Regions from separate parts of the uncultured Succiniclasticum sp. genome, predicted to be linked through region 1. Evidence: riboswitches for the same ligand, from Rfam matches in the RefSeq annotation. Region 1 holds a riboswitch; each other region holds the start of a gene.

Region 1 (9,090 bases):
TCTGCCTGGCGGTACTCCTCCTGAAACTGCATGGATCTCATAAGTGCGTTCTTTGTTTTGTCGCAGGAATGGAAAAGTTTTTCAAAGAATATGAACATACACCACCTCATTTTCTGAAATCGTGATATAATTACAATATGATTATCAAATCTATTCTTATGGAGGCCCAATATGAAAAAGCTCATGCTGTTGGTCATGCTTCTGCTGACCGTCTGCTCTTCCGCTTTTGCCGAAAGTATTGACGATGTTTTGAAAGACTGCAAGCTGGACAGGAACCACTGGAAAGTCGTGGAATGGTCTAAAGCAGATCATTTCGTGCGGTTCTATGATTCCGATTCTGTTTCTGTTACCGGCCCCGGTCAGTTCGAGGTGATCATCAACGATTATTATTATGGCAGCACCTGCCGTAAAGACAACTGCGCTCAACTCGGTTCCAAACACTACCACATCGAAAAGTGGGGATTCAATACTGCCAACGCCACCGGAACATTGCGTTCCTTTTCTTTGAAGGATGCAAATCAGGAAACGGTAGATGCCTATGAGTATCCAACCAGTATGCAAATTGCGACAGACATTAACAAAAAAAGCATCGAAGCAAAGACGGTGCTGAAGATCAAAGACTCTCTGAAAAATGATAAAGAGTTCACAAAGGAAGTCAAGCCAAAACAAGAACCGGTTCCCCAAAACACTGCGCCACTCCCAAAAATTACTGGCCTTGTTCCCATGCCCATGGCCATCGGGGCCTCTGATGGCGAGTGGACATATATGGGACGTTATATCCAGCAAAATAACTATCCCACAATTTTTGAATGGGAAACACGGATGAGGCCATATACGGGTACCGCAGAATCCACAGGCCTGTATGATGTGTATTTCAATCATAGGCACGGACTACCTTTATCAGAAGGACAGGGGTGTCACGTTCATGAAACTGGTTGGAGTTATGCCTGCGTAATAAAGATTGTTCCCTTGGACTTCAACGGACGGCGATATAATCAGTCCGGTACTAAGTTTGGTACTATCCTGTTGTCAATGGGTGGAGGTACAAAAGGTTTATTTTCGGCTTATCTTTCCAGAGTCCGAATATTTGATAACGTAACCCATCAAATGCTGGTTAACGTAACATCTAGGGAAAATTCTTCCGTAAGCGGAAATTTCCATGATTACGACAGGGATATATGGGAAATTAGATCCAATTCTCCTTTTTATACTGCAATGAAAATAAGCAACTGCGTACCCTGATAATAATCACAACATCTGTTAAAGACCGAAGCTCGCAACTTCGGTCTTTTTTATACGAGTAATATCCCCCTGCCATCATACACACTCTCACTGCTATCATTCCCACAACGGATCGCCCGGTCCAGTGCCATCCCCTTTCTGTCCCAAAATGTCCCAAAAAAGATCGGTACGCCCCAAAAAGGTAAAACCGACTTTTAAGAACATAATTTTGGCCCGTTTCTATATGTACACTTTCTGAAACGCTCACGCCTCCATGAACCAATGGTTCTCATCGTTAAACAGATTAACGACCTTGCCACAGATCCGACAAGTGTACCGCATACCCATTCCGCCGGCTTTCAGACTGGCCGCCCGGCGAATATCCAGAACGCGGTCTATGGCAAAGACCCGCCCGTCCTCCCATACGATGGACGTCGGCCTGATGCTGCCGTCTATGTCGAATTCTGCATGGACTTTCAAATTGATCTTCATGAGTCTCGCCTCCTGACTATATGCCTGATTGTTCCTTACTGTTTCTAAGAGAGAGCTTTATGCACTTTTGTGATTTCCAACACGCCGGACAGGCGCTTTCAGCGCATCGGAATAATCAATTTTATAGAACTTCTGTTCGATATTATTGTATCACAAGATTTATAATAAGAAAAGCGAACAAAAAGAAAAATACAGCCTGTCAGATAACAAGCTGTATTAATACCCAGGAACATCTATAAAAACAAAGTGCACCGGTCAACGTGCAGACGAATTAATCAGTGTTTCCTTAAATTAATCCCTGAAAGATCAGTCGTCACTCCAGCAATCAACATAACAGCTGCCACCGGCAATATTCTTCAGAGCTGTACCGTCTAATTCAAAATCAGACAGTTCCGCCAGGTACGATTCCGCTTCCTCTTTTGACATCTCATACCCGCCTGTCTTTGCCAGCGCGATCAGTTCATCGGCTGATTTGCACTGCAGGGCTTTTTCCAGCATTTCTTTTGTGAGCTCTTTTTTGTTGATTGGCATGATGAATCCCCCTCGTAACACAAATTTAAAATCCGAAACAGTTCTCTTTTATAATAACACCACGATTACTCACAAAATTTGTGTTTAAATTAGAAACTTTTTATTAATCATGAGGATTTTCTATATTACTGTAAAACTACAACTGTGGACTTATTTTTTTTGTAAAAACAAAACTTTCAAAAATCGCTGCAGACAGTATTTAACTTCTTCAAATGTTTCTTTCTTCTTTCCGGTTCTTTCATCCATGTACAGACTGCGGTTCACTTCAATCATCAGGCTCTGTACCCGTTTGTCCTGCAAGGAGTAAAAAGGTTCAGGGACCACGGTTCCGGCAAAGGGCGTGTTAACCGCCACTTCCAGTCCTGCCTTCGTAAAATATTCGTTAGCCATAGCCAGCAGGTCGTCCGGAGTAAAAACAGGATCTGTCCCAAGACATATCTCCGGACGTTTAAGATACTGATTCCCTTTTGCTTCATATGGCAATACCGATGCCGAAAAGGAATGTCCGTCAATGATCAATGCTCCGCCAAACGCGGTTAATTGTTTCTGTACCGCTGACCTGAACCTGCTGTGATGCTGCTGATAGATTTTCAGTGCTTTGCCGTAAGCCTGCACCCCTGCCGATGAAGTAAGCGGACTGCGTTTTAGCAGGCCGCCGTCTGACATGCGCGTGTAATACATGCCCATGCCTTTCTGCCACATCATTTCATCTTCCGGATCCAGGAACCGTTCCGGGTCGCACACCAGCCGACTGAATTGATGAACGACAGCCAGGCAGCCCGGGCAGGCAAACAGTTCATCCGTGTACCAGTCGGTCATGCACAGCAATTCGCTGTGCAGTTTTTCTTTTTCCGGCAAAAACTCCTGTTGGAAGATTTTTGGAATGTTCGTGCTGCTGTGAGGAATGTGGACGATGATCCGCGGCTGTTCCATTGTTTTTCCAAACGCTGGCAGGCAGCTTTTGCATTTTTGTAACGCTGCCAAAACAAGTTTGATTGATTTCATTTTCTTTCGCCTCCTGTTTGCGATCATAAAGAGGCAAAAGAATAAGCCCATCGTTATGATGGGCTGTAATTTCAACTTCCCATCATACAAGCTTTAGCACCTTAGCCGTTCCGGCCAGGTTGCTGTACGGTCACCGAGCTTGTCTCTCGCGTACTCTTTATGGTCAATTGGGTTCCGTTTCCGGATTATGTATTAAAATTTGGACAGTTTTCACTGCCGGTTTATTATATCAAATGTTGGTAAGGTCGTCAAAAGGAGATTCTATATGCATGCAAAACTCTTGACAAACATTAGCAAGATCAGCTTAACTTAATGACATTGCCACGTCAAGCCTCATTCCTGTTTCCAGGGATGGTCGATGCCCCTGTCATTCCTTCATTATTTACTTCAACTAACATTACTCCTCATTGTGTTTGAACGCATCCAGAAGCATTTCCAGTTTCTCTTTGTTTGCGCCGGAGAAGTTCTTGTAGAATTCGCTTGTGATCATCACATCCAGGAACTGCTCGTCATACTCGTCCAGTTTATCTGAGCCCCGGAGTTTTTCAGAAAGGCAGTAGAGGAAGTAAGCCAGCTGGATATTCTGTGTGCTGTGATTCGTATTGTAAACTGCCGTCTCAACCTGGGAACTTTTATCACTCAGCGGTTCTTTGTAACGGATGGACACGGATCCCAGTTCATCAGAGTTTGTGAGCACGGGTTTCTGATATTTCAAATCAGAGGAAGCAGCGGGATTTTCTTCCTCATTCATCTCCAGTTCGTAAAGAGCAATGCCGTGTCCGCCGCTGCCGTAGGGTTCGGAGATGACTTTGTCATTCTTAAAATCTTCGTGATTCAGCTGACGGTTCTCGTAGCCCAGCATCCGGTACGATTTTACGAAGCGGGGATTAAACTCAACCTGTGCTTTCACATCTTTGGCAACGATATTCGTCAGCGCAATAAACCGCCGGTTCACAGACTCATCCACATCGTCCAGATTGTTCACCACGCAGTACGTGCCGTTGCCGTGTTTCGCGAGGACTTCCAGGTTATCGTCCTTGTAGTTGTAAAGACCCGTGCCGATCACAGACAGGAACAAATTACTCTTTTTCTTTTTCTCAATCAGACCTTTCAGCCCGTGCTTGTCCGTAATACCGAAATTCAGGTCGCCGTCGGTAATCAGGATCACCTGATTGTTCCAGTCCGGTTTGTAAAACTTCTCCCCGATATCATACGCCGTGTTAATTCCGGCGGATCCATAGGTGCAGCCCTCAATCTCAATTCCAAGAACAATGCCCATCAGGTCTTCTTTGGACTGTTCGTCCTGAATCTCGAAACCTTTAAAGTAAGTATGGTCTTTCGTACTGTAGGTAACCAGGCTGATGCGGTCTCCGGCTTTGAGCTTACTGAACACGGTCGCAATGGCTTCCTGGGTCACTTCATCATTAGAACACATGCTGCCCGATGTATCCAGGAGCAGGATGATGTTCTGATGTTCCTTTTTCTCTTTGGCTGCCTCTGCGTCAATGAACAGGATCTTTTTGTTCCCTTTCTTTTCCATCAGTTCGGTGCAGATGGCAAACTTGGCGTCTTTCGGCGTTTCCGCTTCATAATCGAAATAGTTGAGTACTTCCTCAATGCGCACCTCATCCATGTTGACGCGACGCCCGGACCGGATCTGGTTAAATACAATGCCCATGGACGCGTTGCTGGTGGTCATCCGGAACGTGGATGTCGGCGATGTAAAGACATTTTTCGCATCTTTTTCTTCAATGGGTTCGTAAGAATCCGTAGATAACGCTTCCATGAGTTCGGAGTCAGCGCTAGCTACCGAACCACCGGCCATCCAGGGAGCGGGAGCGGCCTCCTCACACGCGTCACAACACATCATCATGTTTTTCTGAACCGCAAGCGAAGGAGCTGCTTTCTTTGCCGCAACTCTTCTGGAAAAAACACGACTGGAAGCACGGACGGATGCCATGATACCGGCGCCTGAACATCCGAGCCCCCGCTCCTCTTCGTATTTAGGGCGGGGATGCTTCTCTTCGTAAAACGCTTCTATTGCCTCTTCCGGCGTTCCTTCTTTTCTCTCGTGCAGCCAGGCATACAGTTCCTCCATGACATTCTTCCTGCCAAGCTGTTTAATGAGAAATACAAGCTTCTCATCCCCATAGGTTACTACGCTCAGTACTTTGGCTGCATGTTCGGAGTAGCCCAGACTGAGATAGTATTCATACTTTCTGCGGGTCTCTTTCGATTTGTTGATCAAACGCTTAAACTTCATGACTGTTCTCTCCTTTTTAATAATAATGTTTTCACTGTACGTTCTTCGCTGTCTGTACGTTAATTATATAAGCAAAATGAATCAAAGTGGTCGCTTCACAGGCGACATTTCCCCTGCCCCCTTTGACCTACTTTAATTTTACAACTTTGCCAGTCCGTTTGTACGTACTTTGAGAAGCGCCGCGCGCCAGTCTTTATGAGGGTTTCAGAAGTTTTACGTTTTTCTGTGAAATAAGAAATACCCTGCTGAGCATGGCGCACAGCAAGGTTGTAATACTTTTTATTGCAAAGGAATGTATTAAGAATTGGGATTTGACGTATTAAAAAAACAGCCGCGAAAGTTCGTTGCACTTTCACGGCCGTTGAATCACTTACTGTGAAAAACCGGGATTTGTCAAAAGATGGCTTACTTCGCCATATATACGTCTTTGTCCAACTGCTTTTCGCTGCTTGCCAGCATCATGGTAGAAGCAACATCAGATGTTACATTACTCACGGTAGAAAACATTCCCACAATGCTTTCTATGGGAAGAAAAATCGCGACAGCCGCCGTTGGGATCCCCACCGTTTCAAACACTGTGCACAGGGCGATAATCCCACTACCGGGGCAGCCTGCCATAGTCACAGATATCAGGAACGCGGATACGGTCAGCGTCACGAGCACATTCAGGTTCAATTCCAATCCCAGTGAACGCGCCATCAGAACCGCCAGCATCGTGATATAAAAGTTACTGCCATTCATATTAAACTGCAGTCCTACGGGTATGGAGAACATGGCCAGCCGGGAGTCAACACCTAACTTTTCAGAACAGAGCTTCAGGGTCAGCGGGATACAGGCGTTCGAACTGTTCAGGGAAAACGGCACCGGCGCAAAGGCCAGGACCTTCTTCAGGAACGGAACCGGGGATAAACTTCCCGCCAGCGCTACAAACAGGCCTGATACAAAAATAACCAGCACCGTATCCAGAGCATGGGCAACAAACACAATGCCAAGGGAAACCAATGCGTCCGTCCCGGTGGTCAGCATGAACTGCATCATGGAAAAAAACACAACAACAGGGATAAACTTTACCACTACGTTCATAATGTCCATAAAGAGGACGTTTAAAAATTCAATGAGCGCTTTTGCTGCTTGAGCCTGTTCCCCCGCCCGGTTGATAAAAACGCCGAAAAGGCAGGCCAAAAACAGCATTTGAAGCACATTACCGGTAGAAAATGGCTGAATCAGATTAGCAGGAATAATACCCGTAATTATATCCAGCAGAGACAAACCGGGTTTGGTCACAAGGGCCTGTTGCGGGATGGCTTCCGCCAGACCGGGAAGACCTTCGGCAAAGAACAGCAGGCCAAAAACAACAGCCACTACCGTACAGCAAAACAGCTTCACCAGAGAAAACACAATCAGTTTTCCACCCATGCGTCCTATATCCGCCGCGTTGGACATGTTGGTGATGCCGGCGATGACCGAGATGAAGATCATGGGACCTATAGTCATGGAAAGTGCATTCATAAACATTTTCAGCACAGATCCGGCCATGGTTACACTGATATGATCCAGCACAGCGGCACTTATATTCCCTTTCAACAGAATACCGCAGACCATCCCCAACACAATGCCGATGAACGTATTACGGGCATCTTTGGTGGAAGATTCGTGAACCTTTATCGATACAAGGTTCTTTCCATTCTTTCTGGAATAACCCACCTGATTCCGATGCGCTTTGAGCACCGCCAGGCCGTAGGCGTCTTCTTCCTCTTCGTTCACCTCTGTCATTTCCACCATAGGATTGTACGGTTCACCATTGGCTTCCAGAAGCAGGCTTATATCCCCAAAACGGCGGCGCAACGCAACCGTAACCGAAAAGTCTTCCGGATTCCCGGCGCCTTCGGACAGACGGAGGAATGTTTCTTCCAGCAAAAGCTGTGCCGTAAGAATTTCCTTTTGGGAAATTTTAGCCTTGCATAACTCCTGTTCCAACCAGTTCATGGTTTCCGAAAAGGTGTTTTTGCTTAACACAAGTTTTTCTTTTTTCATAATGCAACTTTTTATTATTATCCTTTTTAGAGTTAAATCTTGATTTATATCACTGCCAACATTATATCACAAAACAGCCGCAGAAAAATTAATTCTACAGCTGTTGAGGAAAAATGGAATTTTCAGGTCTGTCATCTTAATGAGCGTATTGACCGGATGATATCCGGTTTCCTTTTACGCCGAATTTGAAAGATTTTGAATAGTCCTGGAACGGCCAGACTTCCACTGTTTTCTTTTTATTGTTGTAAATTGCGCTGTACTGTGTCATGGAAATACCGGAAGCATTCGTGTAAGGGTTTTGCACCACGCTTCGGAGAATTAATAATGCGGTAGGTTCGGGCATTACTGTATAGTATTCCTTTTTAGCCGTATCCCTGTAGCGTTCCAGCTGCCCCAGAATCGTCACGAAGCGATGATAACCATGACCGTAGCCGTAACGGTAATTCGGCGTCATGGCTTCATCGGTCATTTTGACAGCCTCTTCCCTAAGCTTGCCATTTTGATAATAATCCTCCATATCATCGCTGCCCAGATAGAAATTCGTACAGATATCAGAAGGAACGACACATACGACGCTGTTCCGGCTCTCGATCACGATGCTGCGGCCCGTTGCATCCGTTACCATAAAATGGCAATTCTGCCAGTCCTCCGGAACCAGGATGCCGGTTCTCGTTTTCCGGACCGCCTCATCTATATTCGCACAGTCGTCCAACATATAGCGCAGCAACATGCTGGACCCGGCCGGGAAGCGGCACGGCTGTTCCCCTTTTTTGATATCAACACGCTGAATGGAGACGTAAAGGCCCTTTTCATTGATCCCGTCCATACACTGGTAAGGCAGAATATCCAGCAAGCCGGGGGTGAATCCCTCCTGATCCGGACCGCCCCTCTGTAACAGCGGATTGTTTTCATCGCACCAGACTGCGTCAGCCACCGCAATCGATTCATACTTGCCTTCCGGTTTGCAGTGAAGGATAACATTTAGCCCGGTCAGGGACTTGTCTTTTTTTGAAATACGGTGTGGATAATCATAATTCCGGCAGGTAACAGGTTCTCCCTTCACGTTATGGGTAAAGAAGACTGAGCAGCCGGGATCGATGTACCCTATTTTCCGCATGATGTTCATGACTTTCGGACTGTAATAATCTTTTTGGTAGTCCATGTAATACAGGTAACCTTTATCGTCCAGCCTGGTCAGGACGCCGCGGCTTCCCGCCCCGGATGCACAGACAGACTGGGCGCAGTTGACCAAAGCAATTCCCATGAACGCTATCATTACTAACCAATTCAGCCTTTTCCAAATCAAAGCAGCCTGTTTTCTCAATTTTAATCCCACCTGTCACAGATTTACCGCCCCAATATCCTCATCAGCGGGAAACAGCGGCTTGTAGTGCTCGCTTTCCTCAGCGGTTCACCTTTTCCGTGTACGTATAATATCTGCATTCGTCTAATCTCCTCCTACCCGGCTCAAATTCGCTATTTTTTATCGCAGCTTGTAATTTCCGCCTGCAACTGTTCCAAGAATCTCGCCGCATGGCCGCCAT
Region 2 (9,150 bases), on a different contig from region 1:
TTTGGTTTATTCAGTTTCTGTATCCTGTTCCAATACTCATCCCGTGTTTTGATAAGACTGCTTTTTAGCTTCGGGTCGGTTACCTTCGCAATCATTTCGTTCAGCCTTTTATACCGGTTACTCCTATCGAACAGGGTTTTCATATTAAAAATCCAGGATCTAAAATATACCCCTTTCTTTGTCCAGTATGCTGCTTTTTCTGAATCCTGCGGAACGCCCAACCCTTTTTCATACATTTCCCCTAACCTGGTTTGAGCGCATTTTATATCGTGTTCGGCAGCAATTTTGTACCACTTTGCAGCCTCAACATAATCCTGCGGGACACCGTTGCCCTTATCATATAGCTCTGCAAGATTAGCCGCACCTGCCGGAATACCCTGTTCGGCAACCTTTCTGTACCACTCCGCTGCCTTAACATAATCCTGTCCGGTTTCTTTGCCGATCTCATACATATACCCTAAATTAAGCTGGGCAGTTGTGCATCCATTTCTGGCTGCTTTTTCATACAGTTCCATAGCTTTGGCAGGATCTTTAGGCACGCCGTATCCTTGTCTGTACAGAAAAGCCAAATTGTTCTGTGCGCTTGCATCCCCCTGTTCCACAGCTTTTTCATACCATTCAGCTGCTTTGGCAGCATTGTATTCCACACCTTTGCCAAGCTCATACATTTTTGCCAAATTATATTGGGCAAGCGCATACCCCTGCTCAGCTGCTTTTCTGAACCATTCTGCAGCTTTAACATAATCTTTCTTTACACCTTGACCGTTCTCGTACATAACGCCTAAATAATTTTGGGCATCTGCGTCTCCCTGTTCCGCAAGCCTGCCGAATATCTCGGCAGCTTTGCGGTAATCTATTTTAACGCCTGTCCCATGATAGTAATTTTTGCCCATTTCTAAATTATAATCACGGTTATCACAGGTTTTCATATTTTTATTCTCTTTCATATTCTGCGTTATTCCTCCTTTTTCGCAATATTGAGGATTTCCTCTAGTTTCGACTCCGAGTGGATGCAGTACAGGGCCAGTTCAGACCCGCAATTCCGGTACGCCTTGTCGTACTTATTTTTCTGACGCGATGTCGTAGTAATCTCCTTCGTGCTTTCCAAAGTCAATTGCTTGTCCAGTTCCATTTTGTTTTGCTCCTTTTAGTCTCACATCTTCTTTATTAATTTATGCGCTTTCTTATACTGTTTTTTACAATACGCCTGCACCTTTGCGTCGATGCTTTCTTCTGTGTCGTTCTCTTCCAATAAAATGGGGCACTTTTTGCGGATTTCTTCAATATCGGGAATCATCCCTCCAAAGCAACCGGCATGACCGTCATAGTCGTACTCAACAAGATAACTTTCCGGATCGTAGCTGAACCAGAAATCCAGTCCGTTATCAATATTCCATATCCTGTCCTCTTCTTCACTCAACAGACTTCCGTCGTTGTAGCCGTACCACAGGCACGGATACATTTCGGTGCCGTCCTCATCGATCCAGCTCCCTCTTCTGTTTGGCGCTGGCCACCGGGTAACATCTTCAATCCGTTCCGAGCCTTTCTGCAACCCGACGTGCCAGCCGGTTTCTTCAACAAATTTATCCAGCGCGGTTTCAATATATTCGTCCGTGGAGTCAAACAGGCCACATTCCATCAAGGTTTCTTTAATTCTGTCTAAACTGATATATTCTTCGATATTGATTTCATGTGTCTCCAGTACTGTCCCGTCTTCCGCGATGCAGTCCAGGTAGACTTTGACGTCTTCGTTCAGGGGAAGATCGGCATCCCCGAATTCCGACGTCCGTACTTCACCGTACCAGAAATGTCCCTGCGCGGCTACGTCGTCTTCCGTGTAATGGACGCCTAAAAGTTCGTTATAATCCAGCTCGCTGTATAACGTGTCACTGATCTTGTCCTGTAAGTCGTATAACACGTCTTCAATTGAGAATTCATAATCATCTTCCTTGTCGCAATCAATCTCCGGATTTTCCATCTCCTCCCTGAATTCACAGCCTGGATAATCACAGTACAGGACAAATTTTGTGGGAATCTTTTTCTGTTCTTTGTCTTCGTGATTTCCATTCATGTTTTTGGATTTATCTGTGATCTTTTTCATAACGAATCCTCCTCGTACCATTAATCTTTTTTTCGGTTTTCTGCTTTTGTATTTTAGTCTTCATCAGGAAGGTTGTGTACGTTTCTGACCTTCGCCCTATATTCAAGCAGTTTCATATGCAGTTGCTCTTTTATCTCCGGATCCGTTTCGTTGTCCCATGCTTTTCTTAGTTTCTGATAATCGGAATCTTTCTGTAATATCGAGTTCAATCGCCAGTTCTTCGGTGGCCTGAATCCAAAATAAATTTGTGCGGTAGGTCTGGTTTCTTTCGGATATGTTTTCACTGTCAAATCTAATTTGCTTTCTTTTTTCTTCTGTTCTACCAATTGTGTTCCACCTTTCGTTTTACTCATCTTGTTATCAGATTATGTTTTGTATCCGGTTTTATATCATGAAATATTTTTTTCCTATCCGCTCCTTTCCTTCATCACCGGGCAAAAGAAATAGCCCATCATGGTGACGGGCTGTATGTAAAAACAAAAGCCCATCGGAATGATGGGCTGAATTCTCAACATCCCATCATACAAGCTTTAGCACCTTGCCCTGTAGGCAGGTTGCTGTGCGGTCACCGAGCTTGTCTCTCGCGCACTCTTTATGGTCAATTGGGTTCACTTATGAAATTATTTTGGGGAACATTTTTCATTCCTTACTACAGTTATATTATATCACAACTTTTAATTCTTGTGTTCGCTTTTACGGCGACAAATACTATTCTTTTTTACAAAGCTGATTGTGATATTCCTTTCTTCCTATTTCCATTTTATCTAACAGGTTACCTTCATAATCAAAGTATTCATATCCTCCGAATTCAATATTATTCTTCCTGACAAGAACTAGAAACTCTGCATACTCGCTTTCATCATTTTTAATATCATCATAATCGGAAAGCTGGGGATAATAAGCTTGTATATGTTCTTCAAACAGGAAAATAACACCAAACTTACATGGAATAAAAAACCGATCTTGCTCTAAAGAGTATACACCATAAAAAAATAAAATACATCAGTCCCTGCGACAAGTACCTTTCTATTCATGTCAATGTTGGTATAATCAATATCTGCAAACTTTGGTTTTAATAAGACGGTTCCATCAATCTTCATCAGACCGTATAAACCATTATCTTCTTCCTGATAGACTACCATGTTATAGTCAGTATATTGTATAACTGCATATTGGCAGGGAATTGTTTCCGTTCCGGTATGATCCAGAGCACCCCAACGCGGTTTCCCGTCAATCATTTTTGCAACAACATAATATTCTTCTTCGCATTCAGAACCGTAAGGGCCTATCGCATACACGTACTGCGGCTCAATCACCACGTTCCCTTCTGTGTCTATAAACCCCCATTTACCGGCTTCAGGGTCATCCATCCAGTATGGACCATCATCCGGCCACGGATAGGCAAGCCGCTGGGCGTTAAATGGACAAAGCCCGGTACCGTAGAAAAAAAGTTCAAACTTTTCCGTAGTATCCACCACAACTTCTTTTCCGCTTGCTGTAAGGAAATGCGGGTTGCGGTCAGTGGGCTTCGTGATGTCCTTACATCCTCTGAGATATTTCTCAACCCATTCTTTATCCATTTCTTCATCCCACTCTTCATCCGATAAAGGTCTTGATTCCTGATAGTCTGCCATCAGTTTACTCCTTTTACATCATACTTTAGATGGAAACACTTCTGTTCATAAAGCAGAGCAGAGCCGCCCTGCCGGAGACTTTACAAGTCTTGATGAAGCAGACGACGGTCCTGCTCTAAATCCGACGCAGCTCGTTTATCGAGCAAGTACGCCGGAGTTGACAGCAAGTGGACGACCGGTCAAAATCGATATCAAGCGTACCGAAAACCGGAAATAGGTCCACCGCTGTCAAAGGCTTCTTTCAATTCATTATTGTTCCTCCCATTATTACTATAGCACATTTTTTTATGGTCGTGGTCGCCATCATGGCGACATTTTTAGATGGTTTCCAAGCCCCAACTATATAAAATATTATTCGTTAAGTATATCCTCAAGGACTCCATCCAAATCATAGTATGCCGATGCAATCTCTTTGAAGGATTTCGTTACATGGTTATTATTGCAGTCTACGTAATCCACATTGCAAAAATCTATCCATCCCGAGAACTTCAATCCGTTACCATCATCAAACCGCAAAATAATATTTTTGACAAAATCGGTTTGGCCCTCTGCCGGATTCCAGGGCTGAAAATAGTTTTCCCGTTCACTGAGGTCACAGATATGTAGTTCTACTGCTGTGATAGTTCTCCCTATACAATCCTTAAAGAATGCCGAAGCATCTATATTAGGAAAATTAGTACCTGCTTTAATGTCCCAGGGAATACGGTTCATGCTTACCCGGTGTTCTCCATCGGTTTCTTCCAGCATTTCCAACACATCCCCATCCTCAAAGCGAATCAATAAGGGTTCATCTATTTCAGCATAGATACCGATGGGTGCTTCATAATCTATTATCTGTTCCGCGTCATCTGTTTCTTTTAACAGCAGAGATTCGAGATGATAACTTTGCAGACAATAGTTCAAGCCGACCAGTTTGAGATCTGCAATCTTTCGTCCTTCCAACTTAAAAGAATCCAGCCTTTTCTTCAATTCAACTGGAGAGAACAGAATCGGTGCAGACCATGTGTGGCGAGAAAACACGCTATTTTCATAACAGTCGTAATGTGTTTTTATTTCGCTTTCTTGATCCTGTGCTACTGTTTTTGTTATGTGATATTCTGACGGTACTCCCCCACACGTTATTGGCTGTTTCGGAACGTTCTTCGTAGTATAAAGATTTTTAAAATGTTTTTTCTTCATTCACACCCACATCCTTACCTATTTTTGATGATCTCCGAACCAAACTTACCGCATCACTGTTTCACTTCTTTATAAACCGCTGACTCTCATAAGTTCATCTTCTTTTAAAACAAGAAGCGTCCAGTCTTTCATATCCTTTATCTGTCTCTGATACTTTTCTCTTTCACTTCCGTTTGCAATCTCAATACACTCTCGCATCAAATCAGCCACATATATATATTGTTCCCTGTTAAACCTATCCTTCAAACCTGTAATTTTCCGTTGAACCGTAAAATCAAGCACTTCTTCCAGACTCTTCAAGCAAAGTATTTTTTCGGCAGTTTCTATAATTTGATACCACTGTTTACAGGTAAATTCGTAATGGGCATGGTCATCAAAAACTTTCCCTGTAGAAAACGTAATCGCTTCCCGAAAAAAATAGAAATCGGTGTCAGCTATATATAAACATGTCGAACCATTCCCGGGGCTAACGGCTATTAATCCACCATCTTCTTCCTCATACTTTCTTTTGAAAAAGAAACAGGGGCATTGAGAAACAAACCCGCAGGTTTTATCTTTATGATATTCATCCCAGGCTTCTTTGGAATACATTTCTGTCTTAGAAGGGGCAACAAGTGTTGTTTGCTGTGCATCCGTCTCTTTATCAGTTTCCATATCCAGCCATTTATACAGTTTTAATAATTCTTTACGATACTGTTTTTTATCAAAATGATAAGCACGCATGCCGGAATAGTCCCACAAATCGCTGTAACACGGATCGGTTTTAAACGGATTATAGAATCCTGACCATGTAACAATATCTTCAGTTTCTGTAATTTTTACATGTAGGGGCCAGCAACCAAAACAGCCGCACCCGCAATCCAAAATCCTTGGCTCACAGTAATCGTCCGAATCGATGTCCTGAACTTCTGTCAGCTCATCAAACAACTCCCAAACTCTTGTCCATACGTAATTTCCTGCCCTCCCCGCTTCTCCATTCTTTGTAGCACTTGGCAGTTCACCTTCCTCGGCAATATCAATAAAGCTTTTTCCATTAACGTATATAGCCGCCACATTGCTTGGTTCACGGTCTGGTCCAAACGTAAATTGCGTTAATTTGAATTCAATTATGTCTAATGGTTGCATACTTCTTACCCCATTTCAATCTATAGCTCAATCAAATAAGATCTTGTCTTTGGCATGTAGTTTTGTTATAATTGTCCAGGGCCTTGATGGTGTGCCGTTAATAGCGGTTTTGAACACACTGTCAGGGTTTCCTTTTTTTATAAATTAGTCCTTCCCGGCACACAAAACCGGATAACAAACCCGGGGGCCGTGAAGGACTGTTTTCAGCAAATGGTTTACTGGCACTGGCTCCGCACGAGCCGTCGACCGAAAACTCATTGCTGAAATTGATTTTTTTATTAGTCCTTCACAGCTCGGTACACCTGCTTCCAATGCAGGGACTGCCGTGAAGGACTGTTTTCAGACCGCTGCTGTTTTAATACAGCTACACGGTTTTGCCTTTTATAATAGAGCCGCGGCGTACCAGCCCGGGACGAACCCTGCATGATTACTATAGCATATTTTTTTGTGCCCGTGGTCGCCATGATGGCGACATTTTTAGATGAACCCTAATGTCTCTTACTTTTCTGCAGCTTTAAAATTGTAAATTGGTTTTAAAATATCAACTACATCTACCGTTTCTTTTAACGTGGCAAGAATGTCATTCACACTCTTGTATGCCATCGGCGCTTCGTCCAGCGTTTCCTCCACCACGGTCGTGGAATAGATTCCTTCCATGGCTTTTTTGTATTCTTCCATGTTAAGGTTATGGAACGCTTCTCTCCGGGACATCAGCCGTCCGGCACCGTGAGGCGCGGAATTATTCCATTCCGGATTGCTCTTACCGATACCCAGGATGCAGCCATCCCTCATGTTCATCGGAATCAGAACCCGCTCGCCTTTGGGTGCCGCAATGGCTCCTTTCCGCAGAATCATTTCATCCACATTGATGTAGTTGTGGATGGTGGTAAACTGATCAACCACAGTAAAGCCGCACATTTCAATGATTTTCTGCGCAATCATGTTCCGGTTCTCGTTCGCAAACTGCTGGCACAGGACGATATCGTGCAGGTAATCATCCATGTATTTGCCATACAGGTAGCAAAGGTCATCAGGAACACCTTTATCTTTTCTTTCCAGCTTCAGCTGTTTCAAAGCTGCCTGTATCTCTCTCTTCCGTCCTTCTGCTTTCAGTGTACGAATGATTTCTGCCGATTTTTCCGGATATTCATCCTTACCATGGTTTAAATCAATGGCCATCTTCTGGTAATAGTTTGCAACCTGTAATCCCAGATTCCGACTCCCGGTGTGAATGATCAGATACAGTTCCCCATCAGAACCCCGATCCATTTCAATGAAGTGATTCCCTCCGCCCAGCGTTCCCAGGCTCAGCCCCAGATATGTTTTGTGTCTCAGCCGTTCATAGCAACGGAACCGGGTCAGGTCAAAATCTTTCTGCTTCTCTTCCCACACATTAAATCCGGAAGGAACTGCGTGTGCCGCGGCATCCAGTTTTTCAAAATTAATATCCTTCTCCTTAATATGGGTGGTCAGCATGCCGCAGCCAATATCTACACCAACCAGGTTAGGAACAATTTTATCCACGATGGTCATGGTGGTACCGATCGTGCATCCCGTCCCTACATGAACGTCCGGCATGATCCGGACTTTGCTGTTTTCCATAAACTGGCAGTCAAGCATCCGCCGAATCTGTTCCACCGCCCCAACATCAATTACATTTGCATAGCAAATTGCAGTTCCAAATTTTCCTTTTATTTCCATTTTTATCCTCAAGCAAACCTATTTGAAACGTATGAAACCAAAATACAAGCAAGCAATTAAAATGCCAACTATTGCAATATCTAGAAAAACGATACCGAAATTTCCACTTATCAGACACCAGACAAGTGCGCCAAAAAATAATCCGGGCATGAACGCTGCGCTTATAGCCTGTGCCATTCTATTCTTTTTTGCTTTTGTATAAGTGTATATTCCGACTGCTATAGCAACCACTGGAATGAGCAAAATTTCCATTTTTTCTCACGCACCCAATTTTATTCATTTGCTTACTAATTGTTCCCGCTTGCATGATTACTATAGCACATTAATTCATGTCCGTGGTCGCCATGATAGCGACATTTTTAAATAGTCTCCAAGCCCCAGCTTTCTAAAATATTGTTTACTTCCTCTACGGAACGCATATCGTTCGTAATGCAATATTTAATTAAAATATCGGTAATCATACTGCGCGACAGGGCAAACCCCGCAGCGTTTAACAGGTCTTCTGTTTCCTCTTCATTCAGTTTCAGCGCCAGGGCAAAACGCACCACTGTATATTTTCTGGGGTGGTACTCCGGATCGCTCTGGATTTTGGAAAACAGTTTCCGGTCATAGCCGGCTTCGCTGTAAACCATAGGCGCAGTCATATTTTTTGCATCTATGTAACGCAATAACTTTTTTGTAAAAGGATCTTCAGGAACAAATTCATTTTTGTCTGGCAGTTCCTTCTCCTTAGGACGTACGTAGCGTAAAGAGTAACGTACGTTGGCGCCTTGCGGAAAAACGGTCAGCGTTGCGCCATCAGGCATCATAATTTCCCGGGGATATTCTGCTTTTTCCGGAAGATACGGTTTCGCACCTTCTGCAAGCCGCAGCATTTCTATTTTTTCCTCTTCCAGCTGATGATTCGTATTGACATACTCCGCCACTATGTTAAACATGGCAGCAGCCCTTTCAGACTCTGCGTTATATCGCAAATCCCAGACATAAAGCACCAGAAGAATATCTAACGCCATTTGTTTTTCGGTAAGGCAATACTGGCAGGTGTCATACGCAATCTGTAGCGCTTTGCCGAAGGGAAAATCGGAAATTCCGTTGCAGATGACAGGAATCGCAATCTTCCGGCAGTGGTACTTTGCTGCCAGTTCCAAAGAACGCAGATAGCAGGCTGCCAGCCATTTTTCTTCCTGTTCGTTGCCATCCCTCCACAGTGGAGCCACTGTGTGAATAATATAGTTGGCAGGCAGATTGAAACCGGGCGTCAGCTTTGCTCCGCCTACCGGACACGCCCCGATCGTTCCGCTGTATTCTTTTAATTCAGGCCCTGCAGCTCTATGAATGGCATAATTCACTAAGCCGCCGTCCTTCAGTTCATAATTAATTACGTTAACGACCGCATCCGCCTGCAGTGTG
Region 3 (13,425 bases), on a different contig from region 1:
TATGGGCAACGGGGATCCGTTCAGCAAAGAAGCCTGGGATTATTGTGATAAATTCCTGAAACAGCTGAACGGCAAGATGATGAACAGCTCCAGCCAGGTTTATAAAGGTGTGGCAGGCGGAGAATATATTGTAGGTCTGACCTGGGAAGATCCGGCAGCTACGTTGGTTAAGAGCGGCGCTCCGGTTGAAGTTGTGTTCCCGAAAGAAGGCGCTTTGTACGCTCCCCAGTCTGTACAGATTATCAAAAACTGCAAGCATCCTGAAAATGCAAAGAAGTTCGTTGATTATATGCTGAGCGACAAGATCCAGAATCTGGTTGGAACCACGTTAACGGTTCGTCCGCTTCGTAAGAATGCCAAACTGGCAGACTATATGACGCCGGCCAGCAAGATCAAAATTGCTCCGAAATTTAATGAAAAGTGGGTTTCCGAAAACAAAGAAAAATTCACCAAGGAATTTACCAAACATCTGGAAAAATCCATGTAGTTGTAAAACGGCATAAGGAACTGCGGGGTCATTCCGTAATCAATTTGTGCTGAAGCTATGAATGGCGCCAATATATGAATTGGCGCCATTTTGTATTTATGGTAAGGAGAATGGTGATGAGCGTTTCAATTGATGTTGATAATGTAATTAAAAAATATGAGGATACAACCGTAATCAACGGGTTATCTCTGAAAATCCATCCGGGAGAATTTTTTACATTATTAGGTCCATCCGGTTGCGGAAAAACAACATTATTACGTATGATTATCGGCTTTAATTCCATTGAAGGCGGAACGATTAAAGTTGATGGTAAGGTAATTAACGATATTCCTGTCAACAAGCGGAACATGGGCATGGTGTTTCAGAATTATGCAATCTTTCCCCATATGTCTGTTTTCGATAATGTGGCTTTTGGCTTGAAGCAACGGAAAGTTCCGGCGGCAGAAATTGAAAAGTCCGTTGTTGAGATTTTGGATGTAGTCAAGATTGGACACTTGAAAGACCGAATGCCTACACAACTTTCCGGCGGTCAGCAGCAGCGTGTTGCGCTGGCCAGGGCTATTGTGATTCATCCGCAGGTACTGCTAATGGACGAGCCGTTATCTAACCTGGATGCAAAACTGCGGGTGGAAATGCGGAATGCAATCAAAAACATTCAGCAGCAGGTCGGCATTACCACAGTGTATGTGACCCACGACCAGGAAGAGGCCCTGGCTGTTTCGGACCGTATTGCCGTAATGCATGACGGCGTCATCCAGCAGGTAGGATCGCCGCAATATATTTATCAACGACCGGCCAATCGTTTTGTATCTACATTTATTGGCCTGTCAAATATTTTTAAAGCGGTTATCCGGAAAAACGGGGCGCAGCAGGTTCTTTCCTTCGGAAAATACCAGGTGCCCATGCAGACGCTGGATGCTGCAGCTGTTTCCGAATATGCTGCCGTCTGTGGAACGGCAGATATCCCTGTAACGGTTGCCGTCCGTCCGGAAGAGTTTACGGTACACATGGATGGGGAAGGTCTGGACGCAGTTGTGAATTACAGCGTATTCCTGGGCATTTCTACCCATTACTTCCTGACCATGTCCGACGGTCAGGAAGTGGAAGTGATTACGCCTTCGGACGTGGGACGGATCATTCCGAATCATACTGCTGTTAAATTGCGTGTTGAAGCAGAACGCATCAATGTTTTTACAGAGGATGGAATGCGCTCGCTGATTATTCAGACAGAAGACATAAATGGCAGGCGAATTGGTGGTGAAGACGCATGAAGAAGCCAAACATCTGGACCGGATTTACATTGGTAATATTATGCTTTTTCCTTTTGTTTGTCGTGTATCCGCTATTTTTAATTATGTACCAGAGTGTAGTGGATCCGGAAACACATGCGCTGACCTTTGATTATTTTACTAAGTTTTTTGGTCGCAAGTTCTATTGGAGCACGTTGGTCAACAGTTTCAAGGTAACGGTTTGCGCTACGCTGCTGGCGGCGATTATCGGTTTGCCTATGGCGTATGTACTCCGCAGCTTTAAAATACCTTACAGCAAATATGTCAATATTTTAATTGTCATTTCGTATTTGTCACCGCCTTTTATCGGTGCGTATGCATGGATCCAGCTGCTGGGACGCAATGGATTTATCACGCAGTTGATTAACAGTCTTTTTGGTATCCAATTCGGCGGCATTTACGGGTTTGCTGGCATTGTCCTGGTCTTTTCGCTGCAGTCGTTTCCGCTGATTTACATGTATGTTTCCGGCGCTTTGAAAAATTTGGACAGTTCCTTAAATGAAGCGGCGGAAAGCCTGGGTTGCAATGCCTTCCAGCGTGTGACCCGGATTATCCTTCCGCTGGTTATGCCTTCATTGCTGGCAGGTTCGCTTTTGGTCTTTATGAGGGTATTCTCCGATTTTGGTACGCCTATGCTGATTGGGGAAGGATTTAAAACGTTCCCGGTCCTGATTTACACACAGTTCATGGGCGAAGTCAGTACGGACGATCATTTCGCGGCGGCCTTGTGCGTGATTGTAGTCGTCATTACGTTGTTCCTGTTCTTCCTGCAGCGTATGATGGCAAAACATTATTCTTACGCTATGACGGCGTTAAAGCCTATGCAGCCGGTGTATGCAAAAGGAAGCCAGAAATTTTTTGCGTATCTGTTTGTATACGGAGTGGCATTTATTGCCATGCTTCCGCAGCTGACGGTTATTTTCACTTCTTTCCTGGAAACCGTAGGCGGCGCGGTTTATACCGGAAAGTTTTCTTTTATGAATTATGAGAATACGCTGTTCTCCAAAGACAATATTTCTATTTTTAATACCTATGCTTTCGGTATTTGCGCAATCGGAATTGTCGTTGTTTTGGGTATCCTGATTTCGTATCTTACTGCACGTAAACCTTCTTTGCTTACAAATATCCTGGATACGCTGACCATGTTCCCGTATATTATTCCGGGTTCTGTGTTAGGTATTGCATTGCTGTCGGGCTTCAATTCAGGGGTGTTGGTCTTGTCCGGTACCGCTCTGATTATCATCATTTCCCTGACGATTCGGCGTATGCCTTATACGATCCGTTCAAGCACGGCAATTATTTCCCAGATTTCTCCCAGTGTGGAAGAAGCGGCAGTCAGTCTGGGCGCCAGCGAGTTTAAATCTTTCCGTAAGATCATGGTACCTATGATGCTTCCGGGTGTTTTGGCCGGCGCGATCATGAGCTGGATTACCCTGATCAGTGAATTAAGTTCCAGCATCATTTTGTATACCAGCAGTACCAGCACCCTGACGGTTGCGATTTACGCGGAAGTCATCCGCAGCAATTTCGGCAACGCAGCTGCCTATTCGACCATTCTGACCCTGACTTCCATTGTTTCGTTACTGATTTTCTTCCGGCTCACGCATAACGAAGATGTCAGCGTTTAACACTCGGCTTTCAAAAATCTTTTCACATAAAAGTCAAGATATTAACTGTTTGATAGTGTTATAATAATTACGCTATAGCAAGAGCAAAGAAATAGAATAAGATTAAAATAATGAACTCAATGTAGGGAAGTAAAGGAGGATAATCCGATATGGCAAAATATTTAGGCGGTACGGACAGTCAGCAGGAAGAGGTTAAGGCTGAACTGATAACTCCGGGTTTGTTAAACAATGATTTTGTGTTAAATGTTTCTACCGGTATTTTTTCTTCAGAGAAAATCGGAATTAAAGACAATATTTCATTTTATGAAGAAGTGACGCAGGAAAACGAAAAGAAATTCAGCCTCGGCTGGGGTATCGTAGGACTGGCTATTTTTGGCCCGTTGGGCGCTTTGGCCGGCGCGATTCTTGGCGGAGACAACAAAACCTGGCACGTGGTGGCTGCCCAGATGGAAAACGGATTACGGTTTGTGGTACAGCTAGATCAGGATGAGTTTGTGAAATGGGTAAACCTGATGCCGCATAAAGCAGCTCCTTCAGGAGAAGAGGTATAAACGGAAGGTCATTCTGATTTATATTTTTTAAAGGGAACATTCTGCTTATCTTTGTTTGTATGCTTGTTGCAGATACATGGGCAAACGGGTTTGGCAGAGCTTCCAAATTGATCCTGAAAGGTTGGAACACATGAATTGTTTGCAAGGATCCCGTCGCAGGCTGTTGTTTTTATTTATGTTTTTTCTGATTACGGCAGCAATGTTTGTTACGGGTTGTGGGGAAGAAGAAAAATATAATAAGGAGAAAGCGCAGATTTTGGATGAACTGAAACAGGTTCAACTGATTAAAATTCCGGAAGGTTTGGAAGGAAAGGCGCTGGATGCAGCAATCGATGAGTTAGCACACAAACACAAAGCTGGTTTGGAACAAATAGACAACAGGCTTAAAGAATTGGGCGAAAAGTATGGAAAAGCGGACACCAAATTTAAATCTGAAACTGAAGAATTACGTAAAACATTGAAACAGGATCATGTAGAATGGATGAAAGCTGCTGTTGCTCCAAAAATTAAAGGCGATGCTGTGATGGGTGTCGGCATCGGATGCCGCTGGAAAGAAATTGCGGTGATACTGGGAGAACCGATTGAGAAGAAGCAGACCGCCGGCTTAACAGAATTTAAGTATTCCGGTCTTGTGTTCAACGAAATCAGGGATCATGGTGAAACCGATGGAAAACCGTTGCCTCCGTCCTATGGACCGGATGCGTATTATATGACCGGAAATGGGTACAAGACGGGAAGCGGAATTCAGATTGGCATGACAAAGGCAGAAGTGCTGGAATGTTACAAAGGCAAACTTGCTTCGTTGGACGATCGTACCGATCCAAAGTTTATCATTATGCGGTACGATCCTACGCCTGATCATAAGCATGAATATAACCAGTTTATGCAATTAACGGACGGAAAACTGACGAGGTTAATTGTAGCCAAACATTAAGTTGTGTTTCAGATGAAAAAATACCGCAGGGATTCAGTTTTTTCTGAATGCTGCGGTATTTTATTCTTCCTGCTGAAAAATGATATTTACCATATTAAGGGCGATTTGCATGGAATGGATCGTGTTGAATCATTTCAGTTAGATGACATTATTTTGGATAATCATTTTGCCTTGTTCTTTTGTAATAAGCGGTTGATATATTCCTCGTCCGGCGTGGTATAGAATGTTTTTTGATTTGTAAATATGACAAAACCCGGTTTCGCGCCAGACGGCTTTTTCACATAACGCCGGGGCACACAATCTACGGGAATCTGGCTGCTGCCGCGGGCCTTGCTGAACCAGGCGGCTAATTGTATGGCGGCTTCCAATGCTTGCGGCTCCGGTTCGGGCAGGATGGTTTTCAGTAATACGTGGCTGCCGGGGATTTTCTGTACATGCAGCCAGAGATCGCTGCCCGTACCGATTTTGAAAGTCACATCTTCATTTTGACGATTGTTTTTGCCGATGTAAATTGTGGTTGACTCAGAAAATATAATTTGAACAGGCGATGATTTGACGGAGGTTGGTGTTTTTCGTTTGGGAACAGGAAGGATGCCTGCTCTTTGCAACTCTTCTTTAATTTCTTCCGTTTCCTGTCTCGTGGTTACGAAATGCAGGCTTTCTTCCACACTTTCCAGATAGTTCTGCATCTCCTTTGTTTCGGCTAACTGGATAGCGATTTCTTCCTGGGCCCGTTTCAGTTTATTGTATTTTTTGTAATACTTCTGTGCGTTTTCAGCGGGGGTCAGTATGGGAGATAAGGCTACCGGAAGAGATGTGCCGTCATAAATATTGGGAATCGTGCAGGAAGCGGCTCCCTTTTGAACCTGATACAGTGCAGCCATCAGGCTGTCGGCCATGACACGGTACCTTTCCGCATCGTTGGAAAGGGACAGGTCCTGCTGCAAAACGCTGATTTTTTTATCGGTTTTTCGTAACTCGGACTGAATTGCTTTCTGTAATACTTCCTGCTCGGGCAGTTTTGCCGGCTGTAACCGGGCTGCATAACATAATGCTTCATTAATATTGGGAAAAAATTCAGAATGGCAGTCTTCCGGAACATAAGCAATCTCGTAAGGGAAAATGGTCTGGCACTGATTACGTTTGGTGACAATGGCAGTAAATGGTTGCGTTATGTTTTTTTCTGTTAGTTTTTTTTGTAAATCAGTAATTACGGAAATCAGGCGGTTTCGGTCCATAGGTGTGAGGTAGGTAGCGCTTAACGGAATGTTTGCGGCGGAAAGAAGCTGTAACGCAGAAGCCTTGCCGATACCGGTGGTTGCTTTGACCAGCTGCTTCCATAATGAACTGGTCACTTCATCGGGGATGGCAGCAACGATCGTTGCCGGAGAAACAGTCAGAATATCCAACCCTGGCTGTGGTGGCGGCGGGTTGTAGGCATATCCGGGCTGGATTACACGAACGGAGTTCATATAAGGGCTGACATGTTTCAGGCTGTCCAGAATCTTTCCGTTTTCCGCAAAAATCAGATTGGCGTTTTTGCCTGTGAGTTCAATGATAATTTGTTTTGTAAGGATCTGACTGCTTCTTCCTAACAGGCTGATTTCCAGTTCGATCACACGGTCCAGTCCATATTGACGGATCCGGGTAATTCTTCCTTCTTCCAGATGTTTGCGCAGCAGCATGCAGAAAGCCGGAGGCTCCTGCGGATTGTCCGGCGCTTCGGTTGTAAGCCGGATGGCGGGAGAGGCAGGGTTGACGTCTATAATAAAATGAATTGTGTCAGATTCCCTTTTCAGGGAAAAATACACCATATGATTTGACGGCATACCGATTTTGTAAATCCGGCTTCCTGTGACTTCCTGTTTCAGATACGCTGTCAGTGAATGTAACGTAATACCTTCCAAATTCATAATGTCTCTTCCTTTTTCTTTAATTTATTTGACTGTTTGGTTGCGTTCATTTCCACAATGGTTTATAATATCGGTACAGTTTCTGTATTTATTATCAAGTATATCATATTTCGTACAAAATATCTTTCGGAGGAATCGTTATGAAAAAAGTTTTCCTTACGCTCTTATTTTGCAGCTTTGTGGCACAGTGTTTTGCACTGACTCCCATGACAGATGAAAATATGATGAAAGCAATCCAGTACGGAGTTGCCAGCAAGCAGGATAAGCAAACGCTGTATCAGCTGACCAATCCCTGGCTTATTCCGGAACGCTCTTTGAAAAACCCCTACCGGCAGAATGAAACGATTTTTGTGTATACGCCGTATTTGCTGGCCGCGATTCATGCCCGGGATAAGGTGGAAGACTCGCGGGTACCGGAACTGGCAGAAATCAGAAAAGCAATTCAGGAGTATGAGGGAATTACCCTGATCGGGGCAAGACTGAATACGCCTGTTGTTTTGCAGGAAGGAGAGTATTCGGTGAAACTGGTACAGGATAAAACCGTGCTGGCGCCGTATGCATCCACGTATTTACATCACGAGATGATCAACCGTGTTACAAAGCAGGAAAAAGGTAATAACGGATCGCAACCCGATGACGGAAAACAGCTGACAAGGAATGAAAAAAAAGAAGAGAACAAGGCAAACACAGAAAAAATTGCTGTTCTTGAAATGCAGTTTTATTTTGACAGTTCACAGTTTAACCCGTCACAGCGGTATTCCATTTTAATTTCTGACAAATATTGCGGAGAACGCCGCTTTGATGTGGATCCGGCATCAATCCGCTAAGATGGGAGGACCACACAATGGTTAAAAGCATGACCGGCTTTGGCCGGGGATGTTATGAAGAGGAAAACTTTTCTGTTACGATTGAAATCAAGTCTGTCAACCACCGCTATAATGAAACGGCAATCCGTTTGCCGCATTTTCTGAATCCGTTGGAAGACAAGATCCGCAAAACGATTTTAGCTTCTGTATCCAGAGGCCGTATTGATGTTTTTGTGACTGCCAGATACACGGATCAGGGCGCGGTGAATGTGACTGTTGATAAAGCGCTGGCGGCAGCCTATCATAATGCCCTGCAGGAGGTAGGGCAGGCGATTGGCATCCCGTCTCCGTCCATCAGTGAGCAGGCAGAAATTTTGTATCTGGCGCGTTGCCCGGAAGTGATTACTGCAAAAGAAGGACTGTTTGACTGCGACGCCTACTGGCCTAAGATTAAACAGGCTGTGGACCAGGCGGTGGAAGCGCTGGTGGCCATGCGGGAGGCAGAAGGCAATAATATTGCGGCAGATTTCTATAAGCGGTTGGAGTTGATTGAACGCAATGTGCTGGAAATCGAAAAACGTTCTCCGCAGGTAGTAGCAGAATATCAGGCTAAGCTGAACGAACGGCTGGATGCCTTACTGGCAGATAAAAAGATTACGGCAGATCCGGACCGCGTGCTTCAGGAAGTTGCCATTTTTGCAGACCGGGTAGCGATTACAGAGGAAATTGTGCGGTTGAAGAGTCACATCCGTCAGTTCCGGGTTATTTTGGATGCCGGCCAGCCGGTTGGGCGCAAGCTGGACTTCCTTGTTCAGGAGTTTAACCGGGAAGCCAATACCATTGCATCAAAAGCCAATGATTTTGAACTGGCAAAAATTGTGGTGGACGTAAAGGCCGAAATTGAAAAGATACGGGAGCAGGTCCAGAACATTGAATAATGTAGAACAGGAGCAGGTATGAGTATTCAGTTGATCAATATCGGTTTTGGCAATATGGTTTCTGCCAATCGCATCATTGCGGTGATCAGTCCGGAATCAGCGCCGGTCAAACGGGTTATTTCGGAGGCGAGGGATAAAGGGCTGCTGATTGATGCCACGTATGGCAGAAAGACGCGCGCTGTTATCATTACCGACAGCAGCCATGTAATCTTGTCGGCGATACAGCCGGAAACAGTCGCAAATCGGTTTAATCCGGATACGGAGGAGATGGAGCCACAATGAAAAATAAGTCAGATAAACCACAGGGACTGTTGCTTGTCGTATCCGGACCCAGCGGCGCCGGGAAAGGAACGATATGCAGTCTGTTGCGTAAAGAACTGCCGGAGCTTTCCTATTCGGTTTCTGTTACGACACGGGAACCCAGAGAAGGAGAAGTGGACGGCCGGGACTATTTTTTTAAAACCGTTGCCCAGGTAAAGGACATGATATTCCGGGGCGAACTGCTGGAATACGCCCAGGTTTACGGTAATTATTACGGTACGCCGAAGCCTTATGTAATGAATTTGCTGAATGAAGGCAAAGATGTTTTGCTGGAAATTGATATCCAGGGTGCGCTTCAGATTAAAAAGGTTTTTCCTGACGGCGTATTTATTTTTGTGGTGCCGCCCTCGTTGGAAGAATTGCGCGCCCGTATCTATAAACGCGGTACGGATGCGGAAGATGTAATTGAAAAGCGCCTGAAAGCGGCAACCAGCGAACTGAGCTATGCCAGTGAGTACGATTATATTATCGTCAATGATGTAGCGGAAAAAGCAACGAAGCGTGTTTTGACCTTGCTGGAAGCAGAGCGTTATCGTGCAGGACGTACATTTTTTTTGGTTGATAAGATGTTACAGAAACAGGAAAATAAGTAATTTGTTTTACAGGAGGAATAATTATGAGCATGGTGAATCCCTCAATTGATAAACTGGCGACAATGGTTGACAGTAAGTATACCCTGGCTATACTGGCTGCCAAACGTGCGCGTGAACTGACAAAACCGGGCCAGTCTCTTCCCGGAAAAGAGGTCAGCATCGCATTGAAGGAAGTTGGCGAGAAAAAAATAACCTATACCCGTAAAAAGTAATGGAGCAATGATTATGCTGAAAGGGAAAAAGATTGTTCTTGGCGTAACAGGCGGTATTGCCATTTTTAAAGCGGTTGACCTTGTCAGCAAGCTGCGGAAACAGGGAGCCGAGGTTCGTGTTGTCATGACGGAGCATGCGGCGAAATTCGTTTCCCCGTTGCTTTTTGCTGAAATCAGCGGGCACAAGTGTGCCGTTTCCATGTGGGACGGACGGGATGAATTTAACGTAGAGCACATTGCCCTGGCAAACTGGGGAGACCTGCTCCTGGTGGCGCCGGCTACGGCGAATATTCTTGCTAAAATGGCCTGCGGTCTGGCTGATGATTTGCTAAGTACTGTACTCCTCGCAGCTTCCTGCCCGAAAATCGTATGTCCGGCTATGAATACGGGCATGTATGAGAATCCTGCTACTCAGGATAACCTGAAAACACTGGTCAGCAGGGGAATTACCGTTATGGAACCCGCCAGCGGGGAAATGGCCTGCGGTACATCCGGCGCCGGCCGTCTGCCGGAAGTTCCGGAAATCATCGCGTATCTGGAGCGCTTTCTGGCACAGCGGGAAGGCGATATGCGTGGCCTGAAAGTAATGGTTACAGCGGCCGGTACCCGTGAACCGATTGATCCGGTGCGCTTTGTTGGGAACCGGAGCAGTGGAAAGATGGGATACTCCATCGCCAGACAGGCTTTGCTGCGGGGTGCGGACGTGACGTTGATCACAGGTCCTTCCGCTTTGACGCCGCCGCCCTATGCCAAGGTAGTTCGGGTGGAAACGACGCAGCAGATGCTGGATGCCTGTCTTGCCGTGTATCCGGATACGGATATTGTGATCAAAGCTGCCGCGGTTGCTGATTTTAAGCCGCGCTCTGTAGCGGATCAGAAAATCAAAAAAATTCACCCGGAAGACGGAATGACCATCGTGATGGATCAAAATCCTGATATCTTGAAAACACTGGGCGGTATGAAAAAGCAACAATTTTTAGTGGGCTTTGCGGCGGAAACGCAAAACCTGCTTGAAAATGCGGCGAATAAAGTGAAAAAGAAAAATCTGGATATGATCGTTGCCAATGATGTTTCGCTGAAAGGCACCGGCTTCAATACGGATACCAACATTGTCAAGTTTTTGTATCCGGACGGAACAGTGGAAGCACTGGAGATTCTTTCCAAAGATGAGGTAGCTTCCATCCTGCTGGACCGTGTGATGGCAAAACGGCATTGATCTGTTTGAGGGTGTTACTGTTTATGATTGTTTCGCTTATTGTTAATTGTTTTTTAAAACCGGAAAAATATTTCTGCTGTGAAATTACTGTGAAACGGTTGCATTGCAAAAAATTTCTGTTATAATGGTTACGATAATTAAATAAAGCTCATCACGAGCGGTGGAGGGAACTGGCCCAGTGAAGCCGCAGCAACCATTGCAATTGCAAGATTGTCAAACGGTGCTAAGTCCTTACGAGAAATCGCAAGATGAGATCATAATAATTTTAAGATGCTCTCACATGTGCGAGGGCATCTTTTTTTAAGGAAAGGAGCATAAAAATGCGCAAATTATTTACTTCAGAATCCGTTACGGAAGGACATCCGGATAAAATTGCCGATCAGATTTCTGATGCGATCCTGGATGCAATTTTAGCGGAAGACCCTAATGGCAGGGTTGCCTGTGAAACCGTAGTCGCTACCGGTCAGATCCATATCGTAGGTGAAATTTCGACGACCTGTTTTGTGGACATTCCCAAAATTGCCCGTGATACGGTTTTGGGAATCGGCTATGACAGAGCAAAATATGGTTTTGATGGTTCTACCTGCGGTGTGTTGATTTCCATTGACGAACAGTCCAGTGATATTGCTATGGGTGTAGACAAAGCATTAGAAGCAAAAGAGGGAGCAGCTGCGGAAGATGAAACCGGCGCCGGAGATCAGGGCATGATGTTCGGTTATGCCTGTGATGAAACACCGGAGCTGATGCCGCTGCCGATTTCTCTGGCCCACAAACTGGCGCGCAGGCTTACCGAAGTTCGAAAGAACAAGACGCTGACCTATTTGCGCCCTGACGGAAAAACCCAGGTTACGGTAGAATATGAAGATGAAAAACCGGTTCGCGTAGATACCATTGTCATCTCCACCCAGCATGATCCCGATGCAACCCAGGAACAGATCCGCAGGGATATGATTGAACTGGTTATCAAGGAAGTGGTACCTGCAGAACTGTTGGATGAAAATACCAAATACTTTATCAATCCTACCGGCCGTTTTGTGATTGGCGGTCCCCAGGGGGACAGCGGTCTGACTGGACGTAAAATTATTGTGGATACCTATGGCGGTATGGCCCGTCATGGGGGCGGCGCGTTCAGCGGTAAGGATCCTTCCAAGGTGGACCGTTCCGCTGCGTACGCGGCACGTTATGTGGCAAAAAATATTGTGGCGGCAGGGCTGGCAAAGCGTTGTGAGATCCAGCTGGCGTATGCGATCGGTGTAGCGCAGCCTGTTTCTATTTTGGTGGATACCTTTGGTACCGGCGTCATTGCAGACGACAAGATTGCAGAACTGGTACGCAAAAACTTCTCCTTAAGTCCGACGGGTATTATCCGCAGCATGGATCTGCGCCGTCCTATTTACAAACAGACTGCTGCTTACGGACATATGGGGCGGACCGATATTGATGTTCCGTGGGAACACACAGATAAAGCGGCAGCATTAAAAGAACAGGCGGGAATTTAGCAGTTTCTTTACAAAACAGAAAATAAATACTATAATTAGTGTATATTAAATAGCTGGTGCACGAATATTATAGTATCTTATATGTGCCCTGAAGCTAAAAAAATGTACAGTACTATAGTTATTAAAGTCGGGGAGACCGGGTTGCGCATGGCGCTTGAAAGGACTGAGTAAAATAGGCTTAACATCTAGACAGAAACAAATTGCGGAAATTGTCAGGCTGGAAGGTCCTATTACAGGACAGCACATTGCGGATAAATTAAATGTGACAAGGGCGGCGTTGCGCTCCGATCTGGCCATTTTGGTCATGAGCGGCGTGATTGACGCACGCCCCAAAGTCGGCTATTTCTTTAATGGCAAAAGTACGCTGGGATTACTGACGGAAGAGGTTTCTGTTATTTTGGTATCTGATATCCAGTCATCGCCGGTCGTAATCAAAAATTCAAAAAGTGCATATGATGCTATAATCAGCATGTTTGTAGCCGATGTTGGCTCGGTCTATGTAGTGGATGAGAGAAATCTGCTGGTTGGTGTTGTTTCACGTAAAGATCTTCTGAAACTGGCTACCAACAGTAATGGTGATATGAAGACGATACCTGTCGTCATGGCGATGACACCGCTTTCAAAAATGGTTATGGTTTTTCCCGATACGACGGTAGCTGCTGCGGCAAGGAAGGTTATTGATAATCAAATCGACAGCCTTCCCGTGGTTCGTTGTGTCGATAAAAAAACAAAAGACTATGAGATTGTAGGCCGGATTACCAAAACGAATTTTACAAGGCTGTTTGTTGATATTGCAGAGGGAAGGGAAGTGAGTCATCATGACTGAAAGCAACCCGATTATCTACGCATTGTCAGATTCAATTGGCGGAACGGCGGAGTCTGTCATTAAGGCAACGGTCAGCCAGTTTACGGAAACAAAGTTTGATGTGATAAGGGTTCCCTATATAAATAATAAGGAACAAATTGACGAAGCACTGGAAGAAGCTGTACGACATAAGGCCGTGGTGTGTTATACGATTGTAAACCCGCGCCTTCGTG

The links. A riboswitch is a leader RNA that binds a small molecule or an ion and turns the genes downstream of it on or off. The one in region 1 is predicted to bind S-adenosylmethionine.
Region 2: it holds a riboswitch for S-adenosylmethionine, as region 1 does, so the genes downstream of both, QZV31_RS12555 (hypothetical protein) here and QZV31_RS03680 (N-formylglutamate amidohydrolase) in region 1, are expected to answer to the same signal.
Region 3: it holds a riboswitch for S-adenosylmethionine, as region 1 does, so the genes downstream of both, metK (methionine adenosyltransferase) here and QZV31_RS03680 (N-formylglutamate amidohydrolase) in region 1, are expected to answer to the same signal.

The regions. Positions count from the first base shown of each region.
Region 1 is NZ_CADBFF010000005.1:932-10,021, reverse strand. Features, by position in the region: gene QZV31_RS03695 (hypothetical protein) at 172-1,242, shown strand; gene QZV31_RS03690 (hypothetical protein) at 1,486-1,713, opposite strand; gene QZV31_RS03685 (hypothetical protein) at 2,020-2,244, opposite strand; gene QZV31_RS03680 (N-formylglutamate amidohydrolase) at 2,395-3,249, opposite strand; SAM riboswitch class I at 3,326-3,415, opposite strand; gene QZV31_RS03675 (von Willebrand factor type A domain-containing protein) at 3,647-5,512, opposite strand; gene QZV31_RS03670 (dicarboxylate/amino acid:cation symporter) at 5,918-7,546, opposite strand; gene QZV31_RS03665 (carcinine hydrolase/isopenicillin-N N-acyltransferase family protein) at 7,683-8,870, opposite strand; gene QZV31_RS03660 (CatA-like O-acetyltransferase, family 2) at 9,023-9,090, opposite strand, start outside.
Region 2 is NZ_CADBFF010000042.1:198-9,347, forward strand. Features, by position in the region: gene QZV31_RS12540 (tetratricopeptide repeat protein) at 1-947, opposite strand, end outside; gene QZV31_RS12545 (hypothetical protein) at 956-1,132, opposite strand; gene QZV31_RS12550 (hypothetical protein) at 1,154-2,101, opposite strand; gene QZV31_RS12555 (hypothetical protein) at 2,155-2,427, opposite strand; SAM riboswitch class I at 2,618-2,702, opposite strand; gene QZV31_RS12560 (WG repeat-containing protein) at 3,070-3,735, opposite strand; gene QZV31_RS12565 (hypothetical protein) at 4,087-4,914, opposite strand; gene QZV31_RS12570 (hypothetical protein) at 4,984-6,039, opposite strand; gene QZV31_RS12575 (RtcB family protein) at 6,538-7,740, opposite strand; gene QZV31_RS12580 (macro domain-containing protein) at 8,100-9,150, opposite strand, start outside.
Region 3 is NZ_CADBFF010000003.1:1,921-15,345, forward strand. Features, by position in the region: gene QZV31_RS02030 (extracellular solute-binding protein) at 1-487, shown strand, start outside; gene QZV31_RS02035 (ABC transporter ATP-binding protein) at 604-1,758, shown strand; gene QZV31_RS02040 (iron ABC transporter permease) at 1,755-3,404, shown strand; gene QZV31_RS02045 (hypothetical protein) at 3,554-3,955, shown strand; gene QZV31_RS02050 (hypothetical protein) at 4,131-4,889, shown strand; gene QZV31_RS02055 (NFACT family protein) at 5,051-6,802, opposite strand; gene QZV31_RS02060 (hypothetical protein) at 6,943-7,629, shown strand; gene QZV31_RS02065 (YicC/YloC family endoribonuclease) at 7,647-8,546, shown strand; gene remA (extracellular matrix/biofilm regulator RemA) at 8,565-8,828, shown strand; gene gmk (guanylate kinase) at 8,825-9,460, shown strand; gene rpoZ (DNA-directed RNA polymerase subunit omega) at 9,490-9,672, shown strand; gene coaBC (bifunctional phosphopantothenoylcysteine decarboxylase/phosphopantothenate--cysteine ligase CoaBC) at 9,686-10,888, shown strand; SAM riboswitch class I at 11,034-11,143, shown strand; gene metK (methionine adenosyltransferase) at 11,209-12,387, shown strand; gene QZV31_RS02095 (helix-turn-helix transcriptional regulator) at 12,551-13,213, shown strand; gene QZV31_RS02100 (pyruvate, water dikinase regulatory protein) at 13,206-13,425, shown strand, end outside.